Regions from separate parts of the Paraburkholderia sp. Cy-641 genome, predicted to be linked through region 3. Evidence: riboswitches for the same ligand, from Rfam matches in the RefSeq annotation. Region 3 holds a riboswitch; each other region holds the start of a gene.

Evidence for each region. Region 3 has a riboswitch for cobalamin ahead of cobW (cobalamin biosynthesis protein CobW). Riboswitches for the same ligand answer to the same signal wherever they lie in the genome.
Region 1: another riboswitch for cobalamin. It lies ahead of F3J20_RS20455 (TonB-dependent receptor); the one in region 3 lies ahead of cobW (cobalamin biosynthesis protein CobW).
Region 2: another riboswitch for cobalamin. It lies ahead of cobG (precorrin-3B synthase); the one in region 3 lies ahead of cobW (cobalamin biosynthesis protein CobW).

The regions. Positions count from the first base shown of each region.
Region 1 is NZ_VWWM01000038.1:2,911-12,846, forward strand. It holds gene F3J20_RS20430 (SIMPL domain-containing protein) at 1-426, opposite strand, end outside; gene F3J20_RS20435 (EVE domain-containing protein) at 689-1,147, opposite strand; RNA gene ssrS (6S RNA) at 1,279-1,460, opposite strand; gene F3J20_RS20445 (cell division protein ZapA) at 1,638-1,952, opposite strand; gene F3J20_RS20450 (ATPase) at 1,949-2,308, opposite strand; cobalamin riboswitch at 2,517-2,777, shown strand; gene F3J20_RS20455 (TonB-dependent receptor) at 2,867-4,867, shown strand; gene F3J20_RS20460 (iron ABC transporter permease) at 4,895-5,965, shown strand; gene F3J20_RS20465 (ABC transporter ATP-binding protein) at 5,962-6,804, shown strand; gene cobT (nicotinate-nucleotide--dimethylbenzimidazole phosphoribosyltransferase) at 6,850-7,911, shown strand; gene F3J20_RS20475 (adenosylcobinamide-GDP ribazoletransferase) at 7,967-8,743, shown strand; gene cobC (alpha-ribazole phosphatase) at 8,728-9,318, shown strand; gene F3J20_RS20485 (cobalamin-binding protein) at 9,325-9,936, opposite strand, start outside.
Region 2 is NZ_VWWM01000003.1:79,043-88,978, forward strand. It holds gene F3J20_RS02665 (cobalt-precorrin-6A reductase) at 1-31, opposite strand, end outside; gene F3J20_RS02670 (cobalt-precorrin-5B (C(1))-methyltransferase) at 28-1,230, opposite strand; gene cbiE (precorrin-6y C5,15-methyltransferase (decarboxylating) subunit CbiE) at 1,230-2,468, opposite strand; cobalamin riboswitch at 2,656-2,835, shown strand; gene cobG (precorrin-3B synthase) at 2,973-4,460, shown strand; gene F3J20_RS02685 (precorrin-8X methylmutase) at 4,453-5,079, shown strand; gene F3J20_RS02690 (precorrin-2 C(20)-methyltransferase) at 5,080-5,871, shown strand; gene cobJ (precorrin-3B C(17)-methyltransferase) at 5,859-8,045, shown strand; gene F3J20_RS02700 (AAA family ATPase) at 8,179-9,936, opposite strand, start outside.
Region 3 is NZ_VWWM01000010.1:3,736-13,671, forward strand. It holds gene cobN (cobaltochelatase subunit CobN) at 1-3,371, opposite strand, end outside; gene cobW (cobalamin biosynthesis protein CobW) at 3,378-4,496, opposite strand; cobalamin riboswitch at 4,617-4,897, opposite strand; cobalamin riboswitch at 4,977-5,217, shown strand; gene F3J20_RS31805 (hypothetical protein) at 5,275-5,454, opposite strand; gene F3J20_RS07740 (cobalamin biosynthesis protein) at 5,461-6,033, shown strand; gene cobO (cob(I)yrinic acid a,c-diamide adenosyltransferase) at 6,030-6,632, shown strand; gene F3J20_RS07750 (cobyrinate a,c-diamide synthase) at 6,636-7,961, shown strand; gene bluB (5,6-dimethylbenzimidazole synthase) at 7,945-8,607, shown strand; gene F3J20_RS07760 (DUF4136 domain-containing protein) at 8,781-9,398, opposite strand; gene F3J20_RS07765 (CHASE2 domain-containing protein) at 9,486-9,936, opposite strand, start outside.

The DNA.
Region 1 (9,936 bases), on a different contig from region 3:
CATGATCGATGCCATCTGTCCCGCGAGCTTCGATGCCGAACCGAAGTCGCGGGATTCGAGCACGACTTCGGCGCGGCCGCGCCACGTCGAAATGTGGCCATCGCGATCGGTGGATGGGAAGATCGAGAATGCGCCCGTGCGCGCCGTTACGCCGCTGACGCCGCGCGCCTTCTGCAAGGCGGCGTCGGCGCGCTCGTTCAGCGTGGCCGTGAGCGAGGACGGATCGCTCGCTTCCTGCTCGTAAAACAATGTGATGTCGACGACGTCCTGCGGGACTTCCGCGCTCGCCTGCGCATTGAGCGACAGCACGCCCGCGGGCTGCGGCATGACGCTTTGCGCGCGCGCGAGGGTCGGGGTCAGCGCGAGCGCGACAGGCGCGGTGCAGGCGAGAGCGAGTGCGAGGGCCCGTGCGGCTTGTTTCGTCATTGTTGAACTCCTTGTATGAACAGGTTGTGCACGTGTGACACAAGTGACATGTGATGGCGTAGGGGTTGCGGGTTCGCTTTCGCGACGGGCTGGCTCGCCGGCCAGGCGAAGCCCTTCAATGAGCCCTGCAACACGCGTGTCCGATCATTAGGCGCGGCTCGCGTTGTCTTGGTTCCCTAATTCGGCGTTATCCGCCATGTGGAGAACAACACGGTGCGTTCACCCGTTCGTCATAAGTCACGAGCGAACGCCGGATATGCCCTCAAACAAGCTGTTTTGTGATGAAACGCCATTCGGCTTCGGTCACCGGCGTGATCGACAGACGGTTGCCTTTGGCGAGCACACGCATGTCCTGCAACTCGGCATGCTCGCGCAGCGCAGCAAGCGGAATCAGCGGAATCTTCTTTTTGAACACGACGTCGACGAGCATCCAGCGCGGCGTTTCCTGCGACGACTTCGCGTCGTAGTACGGACTCTTGTTATCGAACTGGGTCGGGTCAGGATACGCGGTGGACGACACTTCCGCGATGCCCGCGATGCCGGGCTTGGGGCAGCTCGAATGGTAGAAGAGCACGCCGTCGCCGATCTGCATGGTGTCGCGCATGAAATTGCGTGCCTGATAGTTGCGCACGCCGGTCCACGGCAACGTGCGATGCGGTGCGTTGGCGAGATCGTCGATGCTTGCTTCGTCCGGTTCGGACTTCATCAGCCAGTAGCGCATGAATCGAATTGAACGTGAGGGATTGAACGACGCGCGCGAACCGGCGCCTGCAAAAAGCACCTGAAAGCAGCACCGGAAAACGCAGCCCAAAGAAAAACGGCATCGAACCGAAGTACGATGCCGTTCCAGATAAGGTCCCCGCCTTAGCCGCTAGGCCGGCATCCTGAACCGGGGGTTCAGAATTGGTCGCAGTTAGCAACACTTCGGGTACATCAGACAGAGTGACGCGCACGCCCGTGCTACAAATTTCCGCAACCGTGCACATGGCATTGGTTCAAGGAATATATGACCTTGGCGAACCAGGCAGGGAAGCTAAACCGATGAAGCTACAGCAGTTCAAACTTTAACAGAAGAACTCAAACGCTTGCGAGAGGTGCTCATGTGCTTTACCAACACCGCACACCCGCTTTGCAAAAAAGTACTGCGTTTCAAGTTACTTCGTTGAATTCACGACCGGTTCGACATTGGGTTCGAAGCCGGCTGTGACCGCTTACTGCAAGCTGTACTGTTCAATCACAGTACCGAGCTGTTCGTTCATTTGCTGCATTGTACGCCGGATTTCTTCAGCGGGAAATGCTTCTCCGTGTCGCACGCTGTTTTGCAGCTTAAGCAGTTCCGATGCCAGCGACAGCGCGGCCATGACGGCAATGCGATCCGTGCCGCGCACGTTGCTGCCGTTGCGGATTTTCTTCATTTCCGCATCGACGCGTGCGACCGCTTCGAGCAGGGCGGCTTCGGTTTCCGGCGAGCAGGCGAGACGATACGGTACGTCGAGAATCGATACTTCGATCTGCTTGGTGGTCATGCGTTTTCTCCGTGGCGGCTCACGTCGCTTTCCGCTTCCTCGGGTTCGGGTTGAGCGGAGTCGAGCAGATCGAGCTGGTTATCCGGTTCGCTGCTCGCGCGGGCACGCGGCAATTTCTCGAGAATCGCATTCAGGCGCACCTGAGCGTCGTCGATCTTGGCGGAGAGCGCATCGCGTTCCGCCTGCAGGGCATCGCGCTCCCCGCGCAATTGCGCGAGTTCCGCATGCGTGGCTTCGACTTCGGCACGCGTGTGCGCGAGTTGTTCTTCGAGCGCGAGCCGCGCTTCATGGTGGCGCTGGCTGATCGCAATCAGCTTGCCGATGTTCTGGGAGAGTGATTCGAGTTCGGTGAGCATGTGCTGCGTCCTCTAAAGACCTCGCATTTTAGCGCGGAATGTTACAGGTTCCGACAATTGTCTCGTTTCGAGACGTAACAACTTGGCTTTATGCAAGCATTTTCCCGACCATAAGATGAAAAACCGCTCGTCGATCGGACAATAACCTGCACTCAACGGCACGGCTCGCGCAGGGATTGACCTTTCTTGACGCTCGCCGGGGTCGCTCCTAAACTGGCCGCACTCTGGTGCCCGCGCGCGCTTTTCGGCGCGCGCAGTTAAACGGGAAGCAGGGCGCGCGCGGGGTTCGACACCGGCACGCGCGAACCTGCGCTGCCCCCGCAACGGTAAGCGACCGCATCTCGTCATGCAGGTCGGTCCTGATTGCAGGTCGAAGCTTAACCTGCAAGTGTGCCACTGCGCGTCACGCGTGGGAAGGCGGGGCCGATGTGTCGCAGCCCGGATACCGGCCAGAGGGAGAGGACGTCCCCCGCGAAAACGTTAAACATCGGGGGCGCCTCGTTACGCGGCGGCCTGCGGGGAAGCGGGCTGCGCACGCTATCCACAGGACTCTCACCCATGCTGTCCCCCTTCGCCCGCGCGGCGCTGCTCGCGTTCGCGGGTCTGCCGCCCGTCGTGCATGCGCAGACTGCCGGGACCACGGCTGCCGCGTCGGCGGCGTCTTCCGTGCCGGCCGATGTTGCATCGCCCGTTGCTTCGCCGGCTGCTTCGTCGGCCGCATCATCGGCTTCAGCTTCGAGCGCGTCCGCCGATGCGAATACCGATGCCGATGCGAGCCCCCGCGCGAACCCGCCGGCCACCGTACTCTCGCCAGTCGTCGTGACCGCCGAACGCGGACCGCAGGCACTCGCCGATACGATCCCGCCGACCACGCTGTTCGATCAGCAGGACATTGCCGACACGACCGCGACCGATCTGCCCGGCCTGCTGCAGCTCGCGCCCGGCGCGCAAATCTCGCGTACAGGTGGCCCCGGTTCGACGACGAGCCTCTTTTTGCGCGGCGCGTCGTCGACGCAATCGCTGGTGCTGATCGACGGCGTGCGCGTCGATTCGGTGAGCCTCGGTTCCGCGCAACTCGCGCAGATTCCGCTCGACCAGGTCGATCACGTCGAGGTCGTGAACGGCAATGTCTCGGCGTTGTACGGCTCGGGTGCGATTGGCGGCGTCGTGCAGGTGTTCACGAAAGATGGCGGCGATCATCCGCCGCGCTTCAATTTTTCGCTGGGCTACGGCAGTTATCACACGCAGACGCAAACCATCGGCGTCAATGGCGCGCTCGATCAGGACGGCCGCACGACCTTCAGCATCTCGCTCGCGCGCACCAAAACCGATGGCTTTTCCTCGCTCGATCCGCTGCAAGCGCCCGGCGCGAATCCGAACGCGAACGGCAATCTGAACGAGAGCCTCTCGGCATCGCTGCGTCACAAGTTCAGCGACAGGTGGGACGCCGGCGTCACCTATTTCCAGTCGAACGGCAACAACAGCTACGACAACGCCTATGGCGAGCCGACCGATCTGAACAACCTCTATAGCAAGGTGCGTCAGGTCTCGGTGTTCGCGAACGGCAAGCTGACCGACTGGTGGACCACGCATTTCACGGTCGCCGAGGGCGACGACCGCAGCGTGTCGAATACCAACGGCATCGACAACGGCCGCTTCGATACCGACAATCGCCAGTACACCTGGCAGAACGATTTCGCGCTGGCCGCGAACCAGAAGCTGCAACTCGGCTACGAGCATCTCGATCAGAGCCTCGATTCCGATACGTTCGCGGCGCCCAACCGTCACGTCGATTCGGTATTCGCGGGCTATACCGCGCGCTTCGGCCGCAATCAGATTCAGGCTAACGTGCGGCGCGACCAGTACTCCGATTTCGGCGGGGCGAACAGTTACTATCTCGGCTATGGCTTCGACATCACCTCGCACTGGAAGGCAACCGCAAGCTATTCGGACGCGTTCCGCGCGCCGAGCTTCGACGATCTGTACTATCCGTTGAGCGGCAATCCGTCGATCCGGCCCGAGCGCAGTCATTCGGTCGAAGCGGGTTTGCAGTACGCATCGAACCTGCTCGGCGTGGTGCGTGTCAGTGCCTTTCAGACGCGCTATACGAATCTGATCGATTACGTGCAGACGATCCCCGGCATCTATCTGGCCGAGAACGTCGGGCACGCGAAAGTGCAGGGGCTCGAAGGATCGTGGAGCGGGCATGTCGGCAAGACCGACGTGCGCGCCTCGCTGACGCTGCAGAATCCCGTCGATCTCGACAACGACGTCGACCTCGTGCGGCGCGCGCGACGCTTCGGCTCGCTCGCGATCAATCGCAGCATCGGCGGCTGGCGCGTGGGCGGCGAGTGGATCGTGAGCGGCCCGCGCGTGGACAGCACCGGCAATCTGGGCGGCTATGGCATCGTGAATCTGTCGGCGCGCTACAACATCACGAAAGCGTGGTACGTGAGCGCGCAAATCGAGAATCTGCTGAACAAGGACTATGAAACGGCCTACTCGTATAACTCGCCGCGACGCGGTGCCTACGTCACGCTTGGCTGGCAGCAGCAGTAACGCACGCACCGGCGTGAGCGCGCGCGCATGAATCGCGCGCCGGGCTCGCTGCCGGCTGCCGGCCACGTCACGCCTACCATGCGCACGATGAACGCAAGGCGCGCGGCCGCGATCTGGCTCGGACTCGCGGTCATCGCCCTGGCCGTGCTGGTCGCGTCGCTCGCGCTCGGCAGCGTGCCGCTCGCGCCATCGCGCGTGCTGGCCGCGTTGATGCCGTGGCATGCCGGACCCGCGCGCGCCGACGACCTCGCCGGCGAGATCGTGCGTACGTTGCGCTTGCCGCGCGCGCTCGCGGGCTTCGCGTGCGGGGCGTTGCTCGCGCTCGCCGGCGCGCTGCTGCAGGTGCTGTTGCGCAATCCGCTGGCCGAGCCGTATGTGCTCGGCGTATCGGGCGGCGCGGCGACGTTCGCGCTCGTGGCGATGATCGCGGGCGGCGCATGGTGGATCGTCGATGCGAGTGCGTTCGCCGGTGCGTTGGTGTCGATCCTGCTCGTGCTTGGCCTCGCGCGGCGCGAGTTATGGCGCGGCGAACCGCAGGACACGTCGCCGCGGCTGCTCCTGACCGGTGCGGTGATCGCGGCGGGGTGGGGCGCGCTGATTACGCTGCTGCTCAATCTCGCGCCCGACAGCCGCTTGCGCGGCATGCTGTTCTGGCTGACCGGCGACCTCAACGGCGGCGCGCTGCCGTGGACCGCGCTCGTCGCGCTGCTGCTCGCGCTGCTTGTGATCGTGCCCGCCGCGCCGCGCCTGAACGTGCTGCTGCGCGGCGATGCGGCCGCGCAGGCGTTGGGCGTTGCGGTCATGCCGTTGCGTCTGCGCGTGTACCTGGTGGCCTCGCTTGCGGCTGCCGCTGCCGTGACGACGGCGGGCACGATCGGCTTCGTCGGCCTCGTGGTGCCGCACATGCTGCGGCTCGCGTTCGGCAACGATCAGCGCATGCTGTTGCCGGCGGCCGCGCTCGGCGGCGGCGTCGCGGTGATGGGCGCGGATCTCGTCGCGCGCACTGTGATTGCGCCCGCGCAGTTGCCGGTCGGCGTGATGACGTCGCTGGTCGGCGTGCCGGTGTTTCTCTGGATGCTGCTGAAGAGGCGTCCATGACACGCGCCCACGATACCGTCCCGGCTTCGGCGCTGAGCGCGCAACGCGTGACGTTGCGCGCCGGCGCGCGCACCTTGCTCGATGCGTTCACGCAGACCTTCCATGCCGGCGAAATCTGGTGCGTCGCCGGGCCGAACGGCGCGGGCAAGACAACGCTGCTGTCCACGCTCGCGGGGCTGCGGCCGGCGTCGGCGGGGCACGTCGAACTCGATGGCAGGCGTCTTGCCGACTGGCCGCCGTTGCCGCTCGCACGGCACCGCGCGTTGATGCCGCAAAGCGCGCACGATGCGTTCAGCGCCAGCGTGCTCGACATCGTGATGCTGAACCGCTTTCCGCATCTCGGCGGCTGGGGGTGGGAGCGCGACGCGGATCGCGCGGCCGCGCAGGCGGCGCTCGAACGGCTCGGCCTGGGCAGTTTCGCCGCGCGCGATGTGCTGTCGTTATCGGGCGGCGAGCGCCAACGTGTCGCGCTGGCGGCCGTGTTGTGCCAGGATGCGCCGCTTCTGCTGCTCGACGAACCGCTGTCGCATCTCGACCTGCATCATCAGATCGATTGCCTCGAAGCGCTCGTTGCATGGACGCAGGAACCGCGGCGCTGTGTGCTGTTTTCGTGTCACGATCTGAATCTCGCGCGCCGCTTCGCGACGCACGCATTGCTGCTCGATGGAGCAGGCGGCGCATGCGCCGGCCTGGTGCGCGCCGTGTTGACGCCCGAATTGACGAGCCGCGCGTTCGGCTATCCGCTGATTCTGATTCGCGACGGCGAGCACGAGGCGCTGATTCCCGCGCCGCGTATGCGTCATGAATCGCATGCCGATCATGACATTGCATCAGGCTGACTTTTTTATTCCGACATTCTTTTGCGGCGATTTCCGCTTATACCTATGACTCGCTTTCCACGCCCGGCCGGTTTGCCCAACGTCGCTCCGCTCGATCAGACGCTGCGCGCCGAGCTGCAACACATCATCGATACGCGGACCAAGCCGCCCGGCAGCCTCGGCCGTCTGGAAACGCTCGCGCGGCAGATGGGGCTGATTCAACGCAGCACGCATCCGACGGTCGCGCGCCCGGCCATGATCGTCTTCGCCGGCGATCACGGCATTGCCGCCGAAGGCGTGAGCCCGTATCCGCAAGCGGTGACCGCGCAGATGGTCGCCAATTTTCTCGCGGGCGGCGCGGCGATCAATGCGCTGAGCCGCGTCGCGGGCATCGAGCTCGAAGTGGTCAATGCGGGCATCGCGACGCCGTTGCCGACGACGCAAGGGCTCGTCGACATTCCTGTCGCACCGGGCACGCGCAATTTCGCGCACGAACCGGCGATGACCCAGGCCGAGGCGCTGGCCGCCTTGCAGGCGGGCGCGGCGCGCGTGCGTCATCACGCGGCGCTCGGCACCAATGTGATCGGCTTCGGCGAGATGGGGATCGCGAACACCTCGTCGGCCGCGTGTCTGATGAGCCGCTTGTGCGACGTGCCGCTCGACGAATGCGTCGGGCGCGGCACCGGTCTCGACAACGCGGGGCTCGCGCGCAAGCGCAACGTGCTCGCGGCGGCGCTTGCGCATCACGCGCCAACGCCGGCGCCGCTCGACGTGCTCGCGACGTTCGGCGGCTTCGAGATCGCGATGATGGCGGGCGCGTATCTCGCGGCCGCCGAAGCACGCATGACGATTCTCGTCGACGGCTTCATCGCGACGTCGGCGCTACTCGTTGCCGATGCGTTCGCACCCGAGGTGCGCGAGTACTGCGTGTTCGCGCATGCGTCGAACGAGGCCGGGCATCGGCGCATGCTCGATCATTTCGGCGCGCAGCCGCTGCTGTCGCTCGACATGCGGCTCGGCGAGGGCACCGGCGCGGCACTCGCGGTGCCGCTGCTGCGCGCGGCGACGGCCTTCGTCAACGAGATGGCGAGTTTCGACTCGGCCGGCGTGGCCGATCGCGAGGGATGATGTGTGACCTAAGGTGTGACCCAAGGCGTGACGTGACGCGAACCTCGCCCCGCTCATGAACCCGCTCGCGGAATTGCGCTACTTCTTCACGGCGCTCGGTTATTTCACGCGCGTGCCCGTGCCGCGCTGGGTGGGCTACGAGCCGCATTATCTGAATGCGGCGGCGCGCTACTTTCCGCTCGTCGGCGTATTGATCGGCGGCTTGAGCGCGCTCGTCTATCTCGCCGCGTTGCGCGTATTTCCGGCGGGCGTCGCGGTGCTGCTGTCGATGGCCGCGTCGCTGCTCGTCACGGGCGCGTTTCACGAAGACGGTCTCGCCGATTGCGTCGATGCGTTCGGTGGCGCCTATTCGCGCGAGGACGTGTTGCGCATCATGCACGACTCGCGCGTCGGCGCATTCGGTGCGATCGCGCTCGTCGTCGCGCTCGCGTTGAAGTGGCAAACGCTCGCGGCCTTGCCGCCGTCACGCGCGGCCGGTCTGATGATCGCGGCGCACGGCGCGAGCCGCGCGATGGCGATCAGCTATCTGGCCACGCTCGACTACGTGCGCGCCGAGGGCAAGGCGAAGCCGGTCGCACAGCGCCTGAGCGGTCCCGCGCTGGCCTGCGCGGCGCTGTTCGGTTTGCTGTGGCTGCTGTGGCCGAACGGACGCGGCGCGCCCGACTGGCGTTTCGCGCTTGCGGCATGCTGTGTGCTGCTCGTGCTGCGCGTGGCGATCGGCCGTTATTTCGTGAGACGCATCGGCGGCTATACCGGCGATTGCCTCGGCTTCGCGCAGCAGGTTTTCGAATTGAGCATCTATCTGGTGGGGCTCGCATGGATATCGTCCTGATTCGTCATCCCGCCGTCGCGCTCGATGCGGGCATCTGTTACGGACACAGCGACGTCGCATTGGCCGAAAGCGCCGAGGTGTCGGCGAGCGCGCTCGCGCTGCGGCTCGCGACCTTGCAGGTGCCGGCGCCGCGCGTGCTGATTTCGAGTCCGCTCACGCGCTGCGCGGCGCTCGCCACCGAGATCGCGAGCGACTTCGGCTGCGTGGTCAGCCATGACGAACGTCTGAAGGAAATGAATTTCGGCGCTTGGGAAACGCAGCGCTGGGACGCGATCGATCGCGCGCAGCTCGACGACTGGGCCGCCGATTTCGAGCATGCATGCGCGCATGGCGGCGAGAGCGTCGCGCAGTTCGCACAGCGCGTGCATGCGTGGTTCGATGCGTTCGCGCAGACACGCGAGTTGTCGCCGGCCTATGTGGTCACGCACGCGGGCGTGATTCGCGCGATCGCCTCGCAGGTGCTCGACGTGCCGCTCGCGCGTTGTCTGCACTGGGCGCTCGATATGACCGGCATCGTCTGGCTGCGGCGCAACGAGGCCACGCAGCAGTGGGTGCTGGTGCGCTGGAATGCGTGAGGGGATTTACGGCGCGCGCGGTTTTCTGCGTGAGCGCGCGAGGTCGAGGTCTTCGCAGAGTTCGCGCGCGCCCTGCGCGATGCGAGGCGCCGGACGGTTGATGAGATCGCCGTCGATCGCGAAGAGGTTGTTGTTCGCGACCGCGGCAAGGCCCGGCCATGCGCGCCACGTGTCGAGTTGCGGCAGCGTCGTGTCGGGACGCGTCGCGCCCGGCGCGGCGGTGACGATCGCCTCGGGATTCGCCGCGAGCACCGCTTCGGTCGACACGGTCGGCACGAGCGGCTGCAATTGCGCGAAGACATTGCGTCCGCCGCACAGCGCGATCACGTCGCTGATCATGTGCTCGCCGTTGAGCGTCATCAACGGTTTGTCCCAGACCTGGTAGAACACGCTGACGACCGGCCGGCTCGCGTACTGCGCGCGCAGTCGCGCGATGTCGTCGCGATACGCGGCCGCCGCCGCATCGGCCGTCGCCGACGTGCCGAGCAATTGACCGAGCTTCGTCAGCGATACGGCGACGTCGTCGAGATGGCGCGGCTCGCTGAAAAAGAGCGGGATATGCAGTTCGCGCAGCCGGTCGAGCTGACGCTGCGCATTGCCGTGCCGCCACACGACGAT
Region 2 (9,936 bases), on a different contig from region 3:
CGGTGCCGCCGAGCAGCAGAACCCGCATCATCGCGCGGCTCCGACCAGCTTGCCCTGGCGATCGATCGCAAACGTCTCGACGCCGACCTGCGGCGGCACGATCTCACGCGCGACGGCCAACGCGCGCGCGCAGACGATATCGCCGAGCGGCACCTGCTGCGCATGCGCTAGCGCGAGCGCCTGCTGGCTCGTGTTGGCCGCGCGCATCGCGGCTTGCAGCGCGGCGTCGGCGCCATGCGCGGCGGCCCATGCCGCAAGCTGTTCGAGGTCGATGCTCGAATTGCGGCTATGCAGATCGAGATGGCCCGCCGCGAGCTTGCTGAGCTTGCCGAAGCCGCCGCAGATGCTGAGCCGCTCGACCGGCGCGCGCTTCATATGCTTTAGCACCGCGCCCACGAAATCGCCCATTTCGATCAGCGCGATATCGGGCAGGCCGTAGTGCGCGCGCATCGCGTCCTCGCTCGCGTTGCCGGTGCAGGCGGCGAGATGCGTGTAGCCGTTCGCGCGCGCGACGTCGATGCCCTGATGGATCGACGCGATATACGCCGAGCACGAAAACGGCCGCACGATGCCGGTCGTGCCGAGAATCGACAACCCGCCGAGAATGCCGAGGCGCGGGTTCATCGTTTTCAGCGCCAGTTCTTCGCCGCCCTCGACGCCGACCGTCACCTCGAAGCCGCCGCGGTACGCGTGCTGCGCGGCGAGTTCGCTCAGATGCCGCGTCATCATCTGGCGTGGCACCGGGTTGATCGCCGGTTCGCCGACCGGCAGCGTGAGCCCCGCGCGCGTGACCGTGCCGACGCCGGGCCCCGCGCGAAAAATCACGCCGGGCTCGGGCACGAGGCGCACGCGCGCGAAGACGACCGCGCCGTGGGTCACGTCGGGATCGTCGCCGGCGTCCTTGATCGTGCCGGCTTCGGCGATCCGTCCGCTGTGCGGGCTTGCTTGCGGGTTTATTTGCACACCCGCTTGTTCATTGTCATGTTCGTTGCCATGCGTGCCCGTTAACCCGCTGTCCTGCGTCCCGCCCTCATCGCCCCGCGCCACGAACCGGCAAAACACGAGCCGCATCGGTACATGCTGGCCCTTCGGCAGCACGATCTCGGCGACCTCGCTGACCACGCCCGCGAGCAGCAGCCGCGCCGCCGCGAGCGAGGTCGCCGTCGCGCAGCTACCGGTCGTGTAGCCGCTGCGCAGCGGCGCCGGCTGTTCGGGAGTCTCGTCGCGCATCACGAATCGGCCGACCGGTTATCCGGCGACGCATCGGCCGGCTTCGTCGCTTCGAGCAGCGTGATCGGCAACGCCTGGCGCCACGTGTCGAAACCGCCGAGCGGTTGCGCCTGCGCGAGCGCGATACGCGTGAGCGTGCCGCCATGCTGCTCGCGCCATGCGACGAGCGCCGCCTCGCCTTGCAGCGTGACCGCATTGGCGACGAGCCGGCCGCCGTTGCGCAGACTCGCCCAGCAGGTGTCGAGCACACCGGGCTCGCTCACGCCGCCGCCGATAAACACCGCATGCGGCGCGGGCAGCCCCTGCAACGCGGCGGGCGCGCGGCCGGCCACGAGTTGCAGCGCCGGCACGCCGAGCGCATCGCGATTCCGCTCGATAAAGCCCTGGCGCATCTCGTGCGCTTCGATCGCAATCGCGCGGCAGGCCGGATGCGCGCGCATCCACTCGATGCCGATCGAGCCGCTGCCCGCGCCGACGTCCCACAGCAATTCGCCGGGCGCCGGCGCGAGGCGCGCGAGCGTGATCGCGCGGATATCGCGCTTGGTCAACTGGCCGTCGTGAATGAATGCGTCGTCGGGCAGGCCGCCGCTCAGTGGCAGACGCGGCGCATGCGCGGACGCGCGGCAGTCGAGCGCGATCAGATTGAGCGCGGCCATCTCGCCGGCCGGCCATTGATCGGCGCGGCCCTCGATGCGCCGTTCCCGCTCGCCGCCGAGATGTTCGAGCACGCTCATGCGCGTCGCGCCGAAGCCGCGCGCGACGAGCGCGGCCGCGAGCGCCGCAGGCGTGCCTCCATCGGCGCTCAGCACGAAGAGGCGCGCACGGTCATGCAGATGCGCGTTCAGCGCCGCGAGCGGCCGGCCCACCAGCGACACCGTCGCGACGTCCTGTAACGGCCAGCCGAGCCGCGCGGCCGCGAGCGACAACGACGACGGCGCGGGCAGCACGCGCAACTCGCCGGCCGGCAACTGCCGCGCGAGCGTCGCGCCGACGCCGAACAGCATCGGGTCGCCGCTCGCCAGCACGCACACCGCGTGCGGACGCTCGGCGAGCAGCGGCGCGAGATCGAACGGACGCGGCCATGCGGCGCGGCGCGCGGCAAGCCGCGCCGGCAGCATCGCGAGATGCCGCTCGCCGCCATACACCACCGAGGCGCCAAGCAAAGCACGCCGCGCGGGCCGTCCCAATCCGGCGAAGCCGTCGTCGCCAATGCCCACCACGGTCAGCCATGCCGGCATGCATCCATCCTCATCGTTTGTCGTTGGAAAAGCGGTTGAAAAGGCGCTTGGAACAGGCTCAAAAACAGGCTCAAAGCATGCCCGAAACGCCTACGAAAGCCGTCCGGCAGCGCGGCCGGCGAAGCCTTCGAAAGCGCGCCGAGGCGCGCCAGTCAAAGCGCCCAGCCTCGTTGCGCGGTTCGAAAAAAGGCATAATACAGCCGCCGGCGCCCTTCGGGGCCCAAGAGGGAACACAGTAACGATGTGGCTGCCCCCGCAACTGTATGCAGCGAGTCCGCCTGCGCCACGCGCCACTGGTTCGACCGGGAAGGCCGCGGCGGACCATGACCTGCGAGCCAGGAGACCTGCCGGCGCAACTGTTCGTGCCAGCCAACATCGGGCGGGGTGTACCGATGCCGCAGCAAGGTCCGCGACGCGGCCTGCTCGGGCCGTTGCGCGACGCTATTCCCGGTGTCCGTCTTGAATCGAGCTTCGCCCTCAACCGTTTTGCCCCACGCGCTTCCGATGTCGCGGCCCTCGGCGTGTCCGGGGCTGCTGCGCATCGTCGCCGCGCGCGACGGCGGCCTCTGCCGGATCAAGCTGCCGGGCGGCGAACTCGGCGCCGCGCAGGCGCGCGCGATCGCCGAGGCGAGCACGCGGCACGCGAACGGCGTGATCGAGTTGACCAATCGCGCGAATCTGCAGCTGCGCGGCGTGCGCGAGCGGCATGAGGCGGCGTTGAGCGGAGAGTTGATCGAAGCGGGGTTGGGGCCGGGGGCGGGTTCTCTGTGCGCTTTTGATCCTGCTTTTGCTCCTGCTTCCGGTTCGGCCGCTGGCTCTTGCTCTTCCCCGCTCGACGCGAACGACGCAAACGCTCCTCCGGACACCACCGCTCTCGGTTTCGCCGACGACATCCGCAACGTGATGACCAGCCCCACCGCCGGCCGCGATCCGTCTGCGTTGATCGATACGAGGCCGTTGTGCGCCGAATTGCTCGCGCTGCTGCAAGACGAGGCGCGCTTCGCGGCGTTGTCGCCGAAATTCGCCCTGCTGCTCGACGGCGGCGAACGGCTCGCGCGGGTCGATCATCCGCACGATGTGTGGCTCGCGGCGTCGGCGGATGAAGGCGGCGTGCGCTTCGTGTTCGGGCTCGCGGGATGCCCGGGAGATGGGGCGGACCTTGGTGCCGACACCGGCACTCGCCGCGACCTCGCCGGCCCCCGCCCCCTTGCTGCCGTTGCACCATCGCATGCCCTGGCGCTCGTACGCGCGTTGCTGCACACGTTCCTCGATCTCGCCGACGCCAACGCCGACACCCACGCCACCCGCATGCGCGACCTGCTCGCCACGCACTCCGCCGACGCGATCCTCGAACACGCGCAGCGCTACGTCGATTTCCCGCTCGCCCGCGACGCCTCGCTCGCGCACTGGCAACGCCCTCTTCGCGCTGACGCCGCGCTGCGCCTCGGCGCACACGCACAGCGCGGCGCACACACCTGGCACGTCGGCGGCCAGCCGCCGCTCGGGCGTCTGAGCGCCGCGGCGCTGCAGGGCCTCGGCGCGCTCGCACAGCAATACGGCAACGGCACGCTGCGCATCACCCCGTGGCAAAGCGTGCTGCTGCCCGACATCCCGACGCAGGCCGTGCCTGCCGTCCTCGCGCAGCTAGGCGCGCTCGGCCTCGCCTGCGATCCCGCCCAAGCCATCACGCACGTGATCGCCTGCACCGGCTCGCCAGGCTGCGCGAAGAGTCTCGCCGACACCAAGGCCGACGCGCTGCAACTGGCCGCGCGACTGCCCGCCGGCGTCGACGTGCATCTGAGCGGCTGCCCGCGCTCGTGCGCGGCCGCGCATTGCACGCCGTACACGCTGCTCGCCGCCGCGCCCGGCGTCTACGACCTTTATCGACGCGACGGCCGCTCCGGTTTCGGCCACTGCGTCGCACCCCCACTGACGATCGACGAGGCCGCCGACCTGCTCGCGCGTCTCGTCAGGAATAAACCCGATGCTTGATTACATCCGCGACGGTCAGGAGATCTATCGCCAATCCTTCGCGACGATTCGCGCCGAGGCCGACCTGTCACGCATTCCCGCCGACCTCGAAAAACTCGCGGTGCGCGTGATCCACGCGTGCGGCATGGTCGACGTGATCGACGACCTCGCGTTCTCCGCCGGCGCGGGCACGGCGGGCCGCGTGGCGCTCGCGCAAGGCGCGCCGATCCTGTGCGACGCGGGCATGGTTGCGCAGGGCATCACGCGCGCGCGGCTGCCCGCCGACAATGCGGTGATCTGCACGCTCACGCACATGAACGTGCCCGCGCTCGCGCGCGAGATCGGCAATACGCGCTCGGCCGCCGCGCTCGAGCTGTGGCGCCCGCACCTCGCCGGCAGCGTCGTCGTGATCGGCAATGCGCCGACCGCGCTGTTCCATCTGCTCGACATGCTCGATGCGGGCGCGCCGCAGCCCGCGCTGATTCTCGGCTTTCCGGTCGGCTTCGTCGGCGCGGCCGAATCGAAGGCGGCGCTCGCGGAAAACAGCCGCGGCGTGCCCTACGTGGTCGTGCACGGACGGCGCGGCGGCAGCGCGATGGCGGCCGCGGCGGTCAACGCGCTCGCAACGGAGATCGAGTAAATGACGGCACAGGTGACGACTCAAACGACAACTCAAGCGACCTCCCTGGCGACGCGGCATACGGCAACCCGGGGCCGGCTGTTCGGCATCGGCGTCGGCCCCGGCGACCCCGAACTCATCACGCTGAAGGCGCTGCGTTTGCTGAAGGCCGCGCCGGTGGTTGCGTACTTCGTCGCGAAGGGCAAGAAAGGCAACGCGTTCGGTATTGTCGAGGCGCATCTGGACGAGGCGCAGCAGCATCTGCCGCTCGTCTATCCGGTCACGACCGAGGCGCTCGAACCGCCGCTGTCGTATGAAGCGATCATCGCGGACTTCTACGACACGGCCGCCGAAATCGTCGCCGGCCATCTCGACGCGGGCCGCGACGTCGCCGTGATCTGCGAGGGCGATCCGTTTTTCTACGGCTCGTACATGTACCTGCACGACCGGCTGGCCGCGCGCTACGACAGCGAAGTCGTGCCGGGCGTGTGCTCGATGCTCGGCGGCGCGGCCGTGCTCGGCGCGCCGCTCGTGTATCGCAACCAGAGCCTCTCGGTGCTCTCGGGCGTGCTGCCCGAGGACGAATTGCGCCGCCGTCTCGCCGATGCCGACGCCGCCGTCGTCATGAAACTCGGCCGCAATTTCGACAAGGTGCGGCGCGTGCTCGACGACCTCGGACTCGCCGGGCGCGCGCTCTACGTCGAACGCGCGACGATGGGCAATCAGCGCATCGTGCCGCTTGCCGAGGTCGATCCGATGGCCTCGCCGTATTTTTCGCTGCTTGTCGTGCCGGGGCAAAAATGGCAAGGATGAACGTGCCGGCCATCGTGATTCTCGGTGCGGGAGCGTTGGAGACCGCGCGGCGGATTCAGGCGGTTTATGAGAGGCGCGGCGCACAGGCTATATGCGCTGCTGACGCGACACGCAGTGCCGACGCTGCCCGTGATGGCGATGCGGCTTGCGGTACGGCTATCGCCGATCGCGGCGTTCAACCTGCTCGCACCGCTCCCGCTCGCTGCGAAATCCACGCGCTGCAAGGCCGCGTAGGGGTCGGGGACGGGGGCGGGGCCGACGTCGCCTACACTGAACTCGGCGCGCACCTGCGCGAACTCTATACGCGCGGCACGCCGATCGTCGTGCTGTGCGCGGCCGGTATCGTGATCCGCTGTCTCGCGCCGTTGCTGTCGAACAAGGGCGCGGAGCCGCCGGTACTCGCGGTCGCCGAGGACGGCAGCGCGGTCGTGCCGCTGCTCGGCGGCCTCGCGGGCGTCAACCTGATGGCGCGCGAAATCGCCACGGCCCTGACCGTGCAGCCCGCGATCACGACGAGCGGCGAGTTGCGCTTCGGCACCTGCGTGCTCAATCCGCCCGAGGGCTATGCGCTCGCCGATCTGGGTCAAGGCAAGCGCTTCGTGTCGGATCTGCTCGCGGGGGCAAGCACGCGCATCGAAGGCGAGGCGCCGTGGCTCGACGACGCGCAACTGCCGCGCGATGCCCACGCACGGCTCGCGATTCGCGTGACGCCGCATGCGTGGGATGGCCGCGTGGATGAACTGGTGATTCATCCACGGAGCGTGGTGGCGGCGGTGGTGCTGGCGGATGCGTGGGGCAGTACCGATGCTGCTGAGCAAGCGCAGGCTCGTACTGCCGGCGCGGCTGAGGAAACCGGTGGCGATGCCGGTCACGCCAAGGCCAAAGCCAGCGATAACGCGAGCGGCACGGCAACTGACCGTGCTGCTGCGACCTCTATTGCGACCGCTACCGCCGAAGCCAACGCCCATACAGGCCGCACTACCGCTCAGCCTGCCGCGATGGCTGACAGCGCCCCGGCCGAGTCCGTTACCCAATCCGCCGAAGCGATCGCCGCACACGTACGTGCAGCCCTCGACGCACACGGCCTCGCCGCGCTGTCGCTAGCGGCCTTGCTCGCGCCGACCGCGAGCATGACCCACCCCGCGCTGGCGCAAGCCGCGGCGCTCCTGAACGTGCCGCTGCGCTTCGCCGACGCAAGCTCCGCGGCGGATCGCTCAACCCCCGAGGCATTGCTGCATGCTTCGCTGCGCGTCCCGCATAAGACGCTGAATGAAGCCATACCCAACACACCAGACGCAGCGGCTCACAACACGCCGCACGAAACATCCCACGAGGCGCCGCACGCCCATCCCCCCATCGCCCTCGCTCTCGCCCTCACCCCGCTCGCCATCGATCCCGCGACCATCGGCCGAGCGCGCGGCCGCCTGACCGTGATCGGCCTCGGCCCCGGCCGCGCCGACCTGCTGGCCCCGGCCGCGCGCACGGCATTGAACGAAGCCACCGACATCCTCGGCTACGACACCTACGTGAAAATGGCCGGCCCGCTGCGCGCGGATCAGCGCGTGCACGGCACCGACAATCGCGAGGAAATGCAGCGCGCGCGCCACGCGTTCGAACTCGCGAGCGAGGGCCGCGCGGTCGTGATGGTGTCCTCGGGCGACCCCGGCGTGTTCGCGATGGCGGCGGCCGTGCTCGAAGCGCTCGACGCCTCGCGCGACGACGCCTGGGCCACCGTCGAACTGTCGATCGTGCCGGGCGTCTCGGCCGCGCTCGCGACCGCCGCGCAAGCCGGCGCGCCGCTTGGCCACGACTTCTGCATGCTGTCGCTGTCGGACAACCTGAAGCCGTGGACGATCATCGAAAAACGCCTGCGTCACGCGGCCGAAGCCGATCTCGTGATGGCGTTCTACAACCCGATTTCGCGTGCGCGCCCGTGGCAACTGGACAAGGCGCTCGACATCGTGCGGGAGTATCGCGCGGCATCGACCGAGGTCGTGCTCGGCCGCGACATCGGCCGGCCCGGCGGCACGCTGCGCACGCTCACACTCGGCGAGCTGCGTTCGTCGGACGTGGACATGCGCACGATGGTGATCGTCGGCTCATCGCTGACGCGAAGGTTTGCCTGCGGGGCCAACGGCGCGCAGTGGGTGTACACGCCGCGCTGGTACGAGTAGGCGAGCGCGCCTGTACAAAACCCGCACGAGACCTGCGGGAAGCACGTCCCCTCGCTTTTCGCGTCGCTTCTCGCCTCACTGCTCGCTCCTCGCTTCGTCCCGCCTCGTCCCGATTGGCCCTGCCTCACCCCGCTCACGCCACCTTCTGATCCTCGACCGCTCGCTGCCTGACCCCGAGGTCGTCCCACAACTCCGGATGACATGTGAACACCAGAATCTGGTGCCGCGTGGCCGCGTCGATCAGCGCGCGCTTGAGCGCATCGCGCCGCGATGCGTCGGTATGCACAGCCGCATCGTCGAGCATTAACAGGGTTGGCCGGCCCGACGACTGAAGCAGGTCCGCGTAGGCGAGCCGCGTCAGGATGCCGAGCTGTTCGCGCGTGCCGAAGCTGAGCGCGTCGAGCAGTTCCTCGCGGCCCGCGCGATCGAGCGCCGCGGGACTCAGGTCGTCGCCGAGCGCGAGGCTCGCTTGCGGAAAAATCCGCTTCAGGTAGTGGCCCAGCCGCTCGGTCAACGGCGCGCGCAGTTGCGCCACCGCCGCATCGCGTTCGTCGACAAGCACCTCGTCGAGCAAACTCAGCGCGCCCGCGCGCAGGCTCAGCTCGTCCTTGCGGCGCGTGGCCTGCTCGATCTGCGCGTCGAGCGCCGCCAGCCGTTCGCCGAGACCGGACGCGCCCATCGTCTCCAACTGGCTGCGCAGTTGCGCGATCCGCACCTGGCGCTCGTGCTGCTCGCTGCGCGCAAGCTCCGCCGACGCGCGATAGCGCTTCGCCTCGGCAGCCGGATCGTCGAGACGCGCCGCATCGAGTTCGCGCTCGCGGCCCTCGCGCTGCTGGCGCAACGCATCAACCTTCACGCGCTGCTCGACGAGATTCGCCTGCCATTGCGTGCGGTTGCGGCGAAACGCATCGTCGGCGAGCTGCGCTTCCTTTCGCTGCAGTTGCGCGGCGAGCGAATCGGCCCGCGCGACGCCGGTCGAGCGCGCTTCGGCAGCCTGCGCGAGCACCTTGCGCGACGCATCCAGCGCGTCGCGCGCGAGGTCGGCGTGGCGGCGCGCGTCGTCGAGCGGTGGCGCGGCGGACACGTCGGGCAAGCCCGCAAGCCGCTCGCTCGATGCCTGCAAACGCGCGGCCGTCGAGGCCAGCGCCGCGCGCAACGCATCGATGCCCTGCGGCGCATGAACCCGCAGGATTTCCGCGTGGCGCTTCTGTTGCGCGAGCGAGGCTTTCCAGCGCTCGTGCCGCGCCTGCGCATCGCCCGCCGACGCGACGCCGAGCGTCTGCAACAACTGCGCATGCTGTGCTTCGAGCGACGCCAGTTCCGACAATTGCGCCGGCAGATCGGACACGCCCGGAATCACGCGCAATTCGCCGAGTTCGCCCAGGCCGATGCGCTTTTCCTCGTCGACACGCAACACACCCGTGCCGCTGATGCGCGCCTCGCCGACGCTCAACTCGCCATCGAGCCGATACTCGATGCGCGTCATCGCCGCTTCGGTGCGCGCGCGCAGCACGGTCAATTCGCCGTCGAGCGCGACGAGCCGCTTCAGCCGCGCCTCGTCGATTTCGAGCGCCGCCGCCTCGCGCGCGGCTTGCAGCACCGCTTCGTTCGCCTTGTCCGCTTCCACAATCGACGCGTCGAGACGCGTGCTTTCCGCGCGATAAAGCTCGATCTGGCTGCGCAGATCGGCGGCGGTCACGGCCGCGTTGGCGAGTTCGAGCGCGCGACTCGCCTCGGCCGAGGCCTGCTCGAATTGCGCGACGCCGCCCGCGGCCTGCGCATGCGCGCTCTCTGCGGCGGCCACTTCGGCGCGCGCCGCAGAGAGCTGTTCGCGTTCGCGCGCGACCGCCGCCTCGAGTTCGAGCGCGCCCTGCTCCTGCTGCACCGACAA
Region 3 (9,936 bases):
GCCGCGACCATGCCGCCCTGGAACTGGTAATAGTCGTTCGAGTCGAGCACGTCGTGCTCGCGGTTGTCCTGGTTTTGCAGCACCACGTCCATTGCCGCGAGACGCGTGCCGAACGCGTGCTGCGCTGCCTCGCCCGCGCTTTTCTGCGTGTACGCGTAACCTCCCCATGCCTGATACGCGTTCGCGAGATCGGCGTCGGTCTGCCAGTGGCGCGAGTCGATCATCTCCTGCACACCCGCGCCATACGCGCCGGGCCGCGCGCTGAAGACGCGCCAGCCGGCCCGCTTGCGCGCTTCGGCCGGCTCCATGCCGCGCGCGATCAGCGCATCGCGCTCGCGCAGCACGCGCGCGCGGATCGGATTCAACGCTTCGGGTTCGTCGAGTTCGGCGACGGCTTGCACGGCCGCATCGAACAGATGCATCACGTTCGCAAACGCATCGCGGAAGAAACCGGATACGCGCAACGTCACATCGATACGCGGACGGTCGAAGGCTTCGATCGGCATGATCTCGAAGTCGGTCACGCGATGGCTGCCCGGCGCCCACTTCGGCCGCACACCAAGCAGCGCGAGCGCCTGCGCGATATCGTCGCCACCGGTGCGCATCGTCGCGGTGCCCCATACCGACAGGCCGATCGCGCGCGGATAATCGCCATGTTCCTGCAAATGCCGCTCGATCAGCTGCTGCGCGGATTTCAGGCCGAGCGCCCAGGCCGCTTGCGTCGGCACCGCGCGCGTGTCGACCGAATAGAAGTTGCGGCCGGTCGGCAACACGTCGGGCCGTCCGCGCGACGGCGAGCCGCTCGGCCCCGGCGGCACGAAACGGCCTTCGAGGCCGCGCTTCAGTTGCAGCATTTCCTGCGGGCCACAGGCGTCGAGACGCGGCAGCACGTCGTCGCGCAAACGTTCGATAACTAGCGCCGCTTGCGGCAAGTTGCTCTCAAACGATGGAGCCGCACGCGCGCCATCCGCTTCATCGCTGCCCACACCACACACCCCGAGCAACAACTCCGCCGTGAGCATCTCCAGCCGCTCGCGCGTGTCGCCGTAATGCCGCCACGGCGCGTCGCTGACCCGCTGCAACACGGCCGGGCGCGGACCGTCCCACGGCCCGGCCCAATCGACCGTCAACGGATCGAACAGATGATCAATACGCAGATCGCGCGCCAGCGCGTCGACGAGCCCCGCTCTGCGCCCCTGTCCATCGCCGATCGGAAAGCGCCCGAGCGCAAGCAGCGTATCGCGCCGCTGCACGCCGGCCGGCGATTGCCCGAACGTATGCAGACCATCGCGAATCTGCGCTTCCTTCAGTTCGCACAACCACGCATCGACGCGCGTGAGCAGCGCGTCTTCATCATCCTGGCCATTCGGCGCGGCGAGGCTCAGTTCCTCGTGCAGGCGGTGCTCGACGATCGTCGCGAGAATCGTGCGGCGCAGCAGCTTCGCGCGGCGCGGATCGACCATCAGCGCTTCGTAGTATTCGTCGACCTGGCGTTCGAGGTCCTGCAGCGGTCCATAGTTTTCGGCGCGCGTGAGCGGCGGCATCAGATGATCGACGATGACCGCCTGCGCGCGCCGCTTGGCCTGGCTGCCCTCGCCCGGATCGTTGACGATGAACGGATACAGATGCGGCATCGGCCCGAGAATCAGATCGGGCCAGCACGCCTCGCTCAGCGCGACGCTCTTGCCGGGCAGCCATTCGAGGTTGCCGTGCTTGCCGACGTGCACGACCGCGTCGATGCCGAACTGCCGGCGCAGCCAGAAATAGAACGCGAGATACGCATGCGGCGGCACGAGTTCGGCATCGTGATAGCTCGCGTAATCGCCCTGCTCGCGCGAACGCGCCGGCTGAATGCCGACGAATACGTGCCCGCAGCGCCAGCCCGCGATCATGAAGCGCCCGCGCCGCAGCGTCGGGTCCTGCTCGGGCAGGCCCCAGCGCGCGATCAACGCGTCGCGCACGCTCGCCGGCAGCGCGTTGAAATGCGCGAGGTAGTCGTCGAGTGCAAGGCTTTGCAAGGCTGGACGCAGATCGCGCACAACGGGATCGTTGGTCACGCCTTCGGTGAGTTTCTGCAACAACGCAGCGCCGTTTTCGGGCAATTCGCCAACACGATAGCCCTCGCCGCGCAGCATCGACAGAATGCCGACCACCGAAGCCGGCGTATCGAGCCCGACGCCATTGCCGATGCGCCCTTCGCTCATCGGATAGTTCGCGAGAATCAGCGCGAGCTTCTTGTCCGCATTGTCGAGCGAACGTAGACGGCACCAGCGGCGGCTCAGTTCGGCGAGAAAACGCACGCGTTCGAGGTCGGGCTGATAGCGGACCACGTCGACCTCGGTATGCGGACAACGATAGGCGAGCCCCTTGAAGCTGATCGCACGCGTGATGATGCGGCCGTCCACTTCCGGCAGCGCGATATGCATTGCGATGTCGCGCGAATTGAGGCCGTGATTGTCCTTGAGCCAGTCCTCGCGATTGCCGCCGCTCAGGATCACCTGCAACACCGGCGCGTCGCCGGCCAGCGCGAGCGGCTCGGGGTCGTCGATCGCGGACGCGGCGAACGCGGTCGTATTGAGCACGAGTGCAGCATCGTGCTGCGCGCACAGCGACTGCACGACTTCGCGGCTCACCGCATCTTTCAGCGACGTGATCGCGAGCGGCAGCGGATTGAGCCCTTGCGCTTCGAGCGCGTCGATCAGCGCATCGAACACCGCGGTATTGGCAGCCTGCAGATGCGCCTTGTAGAACAGAATCGCGACCACAGGCGCGTCCTGGCGCCAGCGCGCCTGCCAGTCGGCGATGGTCGGCGTGTCGTGCGCGGGATGATAGAGCGACGCGGCCGGCAACGCGCGCGGCGGCTCGGGCTCGCGTCCCCAATCGAGCGCGCGATAGGCGATGCAGCGCAGGAACGCCTCGGCATTCTGCGGGCCGCCCTCGCGCAGATAACGCCACAACTGATGGCACAGCTCGGCGCTCGCGGTACTGCGCGCGAGCAGGTTCGGGTCCTCCTGCAAATCGCCGGAAAACATCGCAAGCGTTTGCTGCCTGCGCTGCGCGAGCGCGACGACCTGCTCGATGCCGTACGGCCAGTAAGCCTCGCCGCCGAGATGATCGACCACGACGACGCGTGCATGCTGCAACACGTCGTCGAGATAGAAATCGACCGACGCCGGCTGCCGCAAATAGGTGACGTTGGCGAGCCGCAGGCTCGGGAAGCCGTCGCCGAGACGCGGCACCACGCTCGCGAGCAGCGACAGCGTGGTGTCGGCGGAACTGAGCACGACGATATCGGCAGGCTGCTGATCGATACGGATCACGCCCTGCGTATCGTCGACGAAACCGCCCGGCGTCGTGCGTAGCAGATGCATGAGCGCTTACGCCTGGTGTGCGGCAACGCTCGCGGGCGCAGGAGCGGCGGCGTCGAGTGCCGCGTCGAACGCGCGTTGCAGCGTGGCCTGATCGAGGTCTTCGCCGATCAGCACGAAACGGCTGCCGGCGTGCGCGCCGCCGTCATTTTCACCGGCCTGCCAGCGCCGGTCGAAATAGCTGTCGAAGCGCCGCCCCACGCCCTGAATCACGAGGCGCATCGCCGCGCCCGGCAACGCGGCAAAGCCCTTCACGCGATAAATCGTGTGGCCTTCGACAAGCGTCTGCAATGCGGCGATCGCCGCGTCGCGCGACGACACGCGCGCTTCCACGACGACCGAATCGAATTCGTCGTGGTGGTGGTCGGGATCGTCGGCGGAACCGTGATGATCGTGGCGCAGGTGGATCGTCTCTTCCGAAGCCGCTTCGAGCCCGAGCAGCGTGTGCAGATCGAGCTGGCCCTGCTGCGCGCGCACGATCTTCACCTGCGGCGGAATCTCCCCGCGAATCAGCGCTTCGACCGCGCGCTGCTGCGCATCGTCGACGAGGTCGGTCTTGTTCAGGATCACGAGATCGGCCGCGGACAACTGATCTTCGAACAGCTCGTGCAGCGGCGATTCGTGATCGAGATTCGGATCGGCCTTGCGCTGCGCATCGACGGCGACCGGGTTCGCGGCAAACTGGCCGCTCGCGGCAGCCGGACCATCGACGACGGTCACGACCGCGTCGACCGTGAAGCTGTTCTTGATCTGCGGCCAGTTGAACGCCTGCACGAGCGGCTTCGGCAATGCGAGACCCGAGGTTTCGATCAGCACGTGATCGATTTCGCCGCGGCGCTCGACGAGCTTTTCCATCACCGGAAAAAACTCTTCCTGCACGGTGCAGCAGAGGCAACCGTTCGCGAGTTCATACAGTTGCCCTTCGGTTTCGACGCCGTTTTCATCGCAGCCGATGCCGCAACCCTTGAGGATCTCCCCGTCGATGCCGAGTTCGCCGAACTCGTTGACGATCACCGCGATGCGCTTGCCGCCCGCATGCTGAAGAATGTGCCGCAGCAGCGTGGTTTTGCCGCTGCCGAGAAAGCCCGTGACGATCGTGACGGGGATCTTGCGCAATTGAGTTTGCATCGTGAGGTTCATCCGAAGGCGTTGCGCCGCGCATGCCGGAACGAGCGCCGGCGTTGCCGCGACAACGGAAAACAGAAAGCGGAAAGTGAGGTCGTGAACGCGACGCCGCATCCCCGTGGCGTCCGTCCTGCATCTTCGGGCCGGTATCCGGGCTGGCGAAAGCGCCGCTTCCCCTTCCCGGCCGAGTGGTTTCTCGACCAGTGGTGATATGCCGACGCAGCCTTGCGCGTGGACATCGAAGCCGGCTCCGCGGTGGCCGGCCATGCAGCCGATACCGCTTTTCGCTTACCGTTGCGGGGACAGCACAGGTTGGCCCGTTCCAGAGCAGGTGGGCTCCCTGTTTCCCGTTTAACTGCACGCGCATGGATGCGCGCGCGAGCACCAGAAGTGCGTGCGAGTGTAGGCCCACGGCCATGCGCAGTCAAGGAAAGGACACCGCGTGAAGCGCCGCGCGCGCTTATCCGGCGGGGCGCCATGTGCTATCGTATGCGCGCGTTTGGTGCCCGCACATGCGCTCGCGTGTGCAGTTAAACGGGAAACAGGCAGCGCGTCATGCGTTCAATCTGTGCTGTCCCCGCAACGGTAAGCGACCTGCGACGCGAGCGCCGTTCCGGCCGCGTCGCACATGCGTTTTTCGCGCCACTGTCCGATGAATCCGGACGGGAAGGCAAAGCGCGTGAGGCCGCCAGCCCGGATACCGGCCAGACGCGGAGGCGGCGCCGCGTTCATCGCTGCGTTGCCGGCCGCCGGAATCCGCGGGGAACGGATGTGATGGCGTTCAAGCATGGCCGCGCCGCGCGTGGCGTTTTTCCACGGGGTTTTCGCCGCGAAAACGCAACGCGCCGCGCGATGGTCCAAGCCCGGATTCGCAGTACCGCATGACCTCGATCTTCCTTGCCGCGTGCGCCCTTGCAGGCAGCCGCCCTTTTTCCATTACCGCGAGGCGTTTGCCTTGCATGCCGCGATGACGCGCGCCTCGCTCGCCAGCGCCGGGCACGAGGCCTCTTGCGCTGACGCGAATGCCGAAGCCAAAGCCGATGCCGCTCGACACACCGGACGCCCGGGCAAGACGCTCGGCGTCGGCATCGGCTGTCGCCTCGGCAGTTCGGCGCAACAGATCGAAGCGGCGGTGCGCGCCGCGCTCGGCTCGCACGCGTGCGTCGCTTCTTTCGAACAGATTCACGCCGTCGCCACGCTCGACGCCAAAGCCCACGAAGCGGGCCTGCGCGAATTCTGCGCGCGTCATGCGCTGCCGTTGCAGGTGTTCAGCCGCGAGCAGATCGCCGCGGTGCCGGTCGCCACGCCGTCGCTGGCCGCGCAAACGCATCTCGGCGTCGATGGCGTTTGCGAACCCTGCGCGCTGCTCGCGGCGCAGACCCTGGCGGCTGCGTCAGCCGCTGCATCGCCCACACAGCCCGCGCGCCTGCTCGTACCCAAGACCGTGCACGACGGCGTTACCGTCGCGATCGCCTCGGCCAGCAGCGACGCCGACACCGCTCCAACCCAACCCGACACTCCCCAACAGGACCTTCGATGAAAACCGATCCCGAATCGCATCAACGCATGACCGAACGCCGCCGCGAGGGCCATGAAAAGAAACAGGCCGCCGCGACCGTCGAGAAAGGCCTGCTGATCGTCAACACCGGCACCGGCAAGGGCAAAAGCACGGCCGCGTTCGGCATGGCCGTGCGCGTGCTCGGCCACGGCATGCGCCTTGGCGTCGTGCAGTTCATCAAGGGCGCGCTGCATACCTCGGAGCGCGACTTTCTCGGCGCGATCGCACACTGCGATTTCGTCACGATGGGCGACGGCTACACCTGGAACACCCAGAACCGCGACGCCGACATCGCCACCGCGCGCAAGGGCTGGGACGAGGCGCGCCGGATGATCGAAAGCGGCGACTATCAGATGGTGATCCTCGACGAACTGAACACCGTGCTCAAGTACGAATACCTGCCGCTCGACGAAGTGCTGTCGGTCATCAACGCGCGCGCGCCGATGCTGCACGTCGTCGTGACCGGCCGCCATGCGCCGGACGCGCTGATCGAAGCCGCCGATCTCGTCACCGAAATGCGCGCGATCAAGCATCCGTATCGCGAGCAGGGCGTGAAGGCGCAGCGCGGCGTGGAGTTCTGAGCGATGCCGTCAGCGCCCGAAGCGACGCGCCGCCCGGCCTGTCCCGCGCTCTTTATCAGCGCGCCCGCCTCGGGCCAGGGCAAGACCACGATCACGGCGGGGCTCGCGCGCCTGCACCGGCGGCTCGGACGGCGCGTGCGCGTGTTCAAGACCGGCCCGGACTTTCTCGACCCGATGATCCTCGCGCGCGCGAGCGGCGCGCCGGTGCTGTCGCTCGATCTGTGGATGGTCGGTGAAACCGCGTGCCGCAACCTGCTCGCGCAGGCGGCGGCCGAGGCCGATCTGATCCTGATCGAAGGCGTGATGGGCCTGTTCGACGGCACGCCGAGCAGCGCCGATCTCGCCGCGACGTTCGGCGTGCCGGTGCTCGCGGTGATCTCCGCGCAGGCGATGGCGCAGACCTTCGGCGCGCTCGCGTTCGGGCTCGCGCGCTTTCGGCCCGAACTGCCGTTTCATGGCGTGCTCGCGAATCGCGTCGGCTCGGCGCGCCACGCGCAGATGCTGCAGGAAGCGCTGCCGCCCGAATTGCACTGGTGCGGGCACATCGCCGCGAGCGACGAAATCACGCTGCCCGACCGGCACCTTGGCCTGCACCAGGCAAACGAAATCGACGACCTCGACGCGCGCCTCGAGCACGCGGCCGATACGCTCGCGGCAACCGCGCTCGCCGAGTTGCCGCCGGCCGTCGACTTCGACTCGCCCGTGCCCGAAGTCTTGCCGCGCCTGCTCGACGGCAAGCGGATCGCGATAGCGCGCGACGCCGCGTTCTCGTTCATCTATCCGGCCAACGTCGCGCTGCTCGAAGCGCTCGGCGCACAAGTGCACGACTTCTCGCCGCTCGCCGACGAAGCCCTGCCCGACGACATCGACGCGCTCTATCTGCCGGGCGGCTATCCCGAGCTGCACGCGGCGACGCTGGCCGGCAACGCGCGCAGCGCCGCGTCGATCCGCGCGCACGTCGCGGCGGGCAAGCCCGTGGTCGCCGAATGCGGCGGCATGCTCTATCTGCTCGACCGGCTGACCGACGCGCACGGCACGAGCACGCCCATGCTCGGCCTCGTGCCCGGTCACGCGACGCTGCAAAAGCGCTTCGCCGCGCTCGGCATGCAGCAGATCGACAGCCTGCACGGCCCGCTGACCGGCCACACGTTCCACTACTCGAAGCTCAGCACGCCGCTCGCGCCGCTGCGCTTCGCCACACGCGCGCACAGCGACGCCGCCGGCGAGGCGGTTTATCGCGTGGGCCCGATTGTGGCAACCTATATGCACGCCTACTGGCCTTCCAACCCGGCCTTCACGGCCGCCCTGTTCCATGGCGCAGCCTTTTGACGATTCCGAGCGCGACGCGGTATATCGCGCGATTTACGAACGCCGCGACATGCGCCACTTCGTGGCCGATCCGGTCGATCCCGCCGTGCTGCGGCGTCTGCTCGACGCCGCGCATCACGCGCCGAGCGTCGGCTTCATGCAGCCGTGGCGCATCGCGCGCATTACCGATTCAACCCTGCGCACGGCCCTGCACGACATCGTCGAGCGCGAACGGCTCGCCACCGCCGACGCGCTCGGCAAGCGCCGCGACGAGTTCATGAAGCTCAAGGTGGAGGGCATGCTCGAATGCGCGGAACTGCTCGTGATCGCGCTGATGGACGGGCGCGAGCGGCACGTGTTCGGACGCCGCACGTTGCCGGAGATGGACCTTGCCTCGGTTGCGTGCGCGATCCAGAACATGTGGCTCGCCGCGCGCGCGGAAGGGCTCGGGCTCGGCTGGGTGTCGCTGTTCGACGTCGAGGCGGTGCGCGAGCTGCTGCGCATGCCCGCGGGCGCGCGGCCGGTCGCGATTCTGTGCCTCGGCCACGTCGACCGGTTTTACAGCGAGCCGATGCTCGAAACCGAGCGCTGGGCGAGCCGTCTGCCGCTTGCCGATTGCGTGTTCGAAAACTGCTGGCCGCAGAGTGATGTTGTGGAGCGCGAGTAAGGCGCGCACAAGGCCGGGGCGGCCCCGGCTTGCCGCTTTAGCCGGGTCTGGATGAACCAGGTTTGGGCCTCGTTTCGACTTCGTCCCAACCCGGCCCAAGCCCAGGCTCAGCCCCGTCAGCCCCAACCCAACAGCGCCGTTAGCCCAAAGCCTATCCCTGCCTTAGCGTTGCCTCAACGCTGCAACGGCTGCAACGGCTTCATCGACTCCACACTCGCCGCGCCGCTCGTCTTGTCGATGCTCAGCTTCACGCGCCAGTCGGCCGGTTCGTCGAACGGCAGCTTCGCAAGCGCCGTTTTCGCGAGCAGCGGCAGCGCATGCAGCGGGTCCGCATTGCGATCGACGAACACCGCGCTGACCTTGTAGCGCTCCTCGCCATTCGCGTAGTCGAAGAAGCGCAGCGTCAGCGTATGGCGGTACTCGCGCCCGAACATCAGCGCACCGAGCCCGCCGCCCGAGTCGCCGCAGTCGGCCGGCTCGCAATCCTTGCCGCCGATGCCGACCGACGCGAGGCGCGTGCTGTACGCCATCGACACACGGTAATGCGCCTGCTTGCCGTCGCTATCGACGAAACCGTGTTTCGCCAGCTCGTCGCGCACCAGCTTCTCCGCCTGCGGATGATCGGTGCTGCCTTCCTGCGGCTGCGTGCGCGCCATCGCATAGGTCGGCTCGCCTTGCAGCGCGGCGGCAGCAGGGTCGGGCCGCGCGACGTGCACGTCGGCGCTCGGGCCCGCGCAGCCGGTCAGGCTCGCCGCGGCCAGTGCCGCGCAAAGATAGAAGACTTTTGCCATTTCCTCGTTTCTCTTGGATGGATCGCTCTCGGGTCAATCGGATAGGACACGGGCGCGGCGCGATCGGTTCGGCCGCTTACGCGTTGGTTAGGCGTCGTCGAGCGCGGGCAGCCAGATCGTGAAAGCCGTGCCCTCGCCCGTGGCGCTGACGACCTCGACACCGCCGCCGTGACGGGTCACGACGGTCTTCACGAACACCATGCCCAGTCCCGCGCCGCCCACTTCCGGCCGCTCCGCCTCGTGAAAGCGCCGGAAGCGCTCGAACAGCCCGGCCTGCTGCTCCTTCGGAATGCCGTAGCCCTGATCGCGGATCGTGCACGACACGCGCCGCGCCGTGCCGCCCGGGTGCGGCCCCGCCGGCAGGCTCGCGAAGCTGCAGACGATGCGCGTGTCTGGCGGACTGTACTTGATCGCGTTGTTCAGAATATTGACAAAAGCACGCGTCATCAGCGAGCGATCGGCACAAATCCAGTGGCCGTCGCTGTCGGCGTCGCCCGTCTCGGTGTGCAGCGCGATGCGCTTCGCGTGCGCCTGCGGC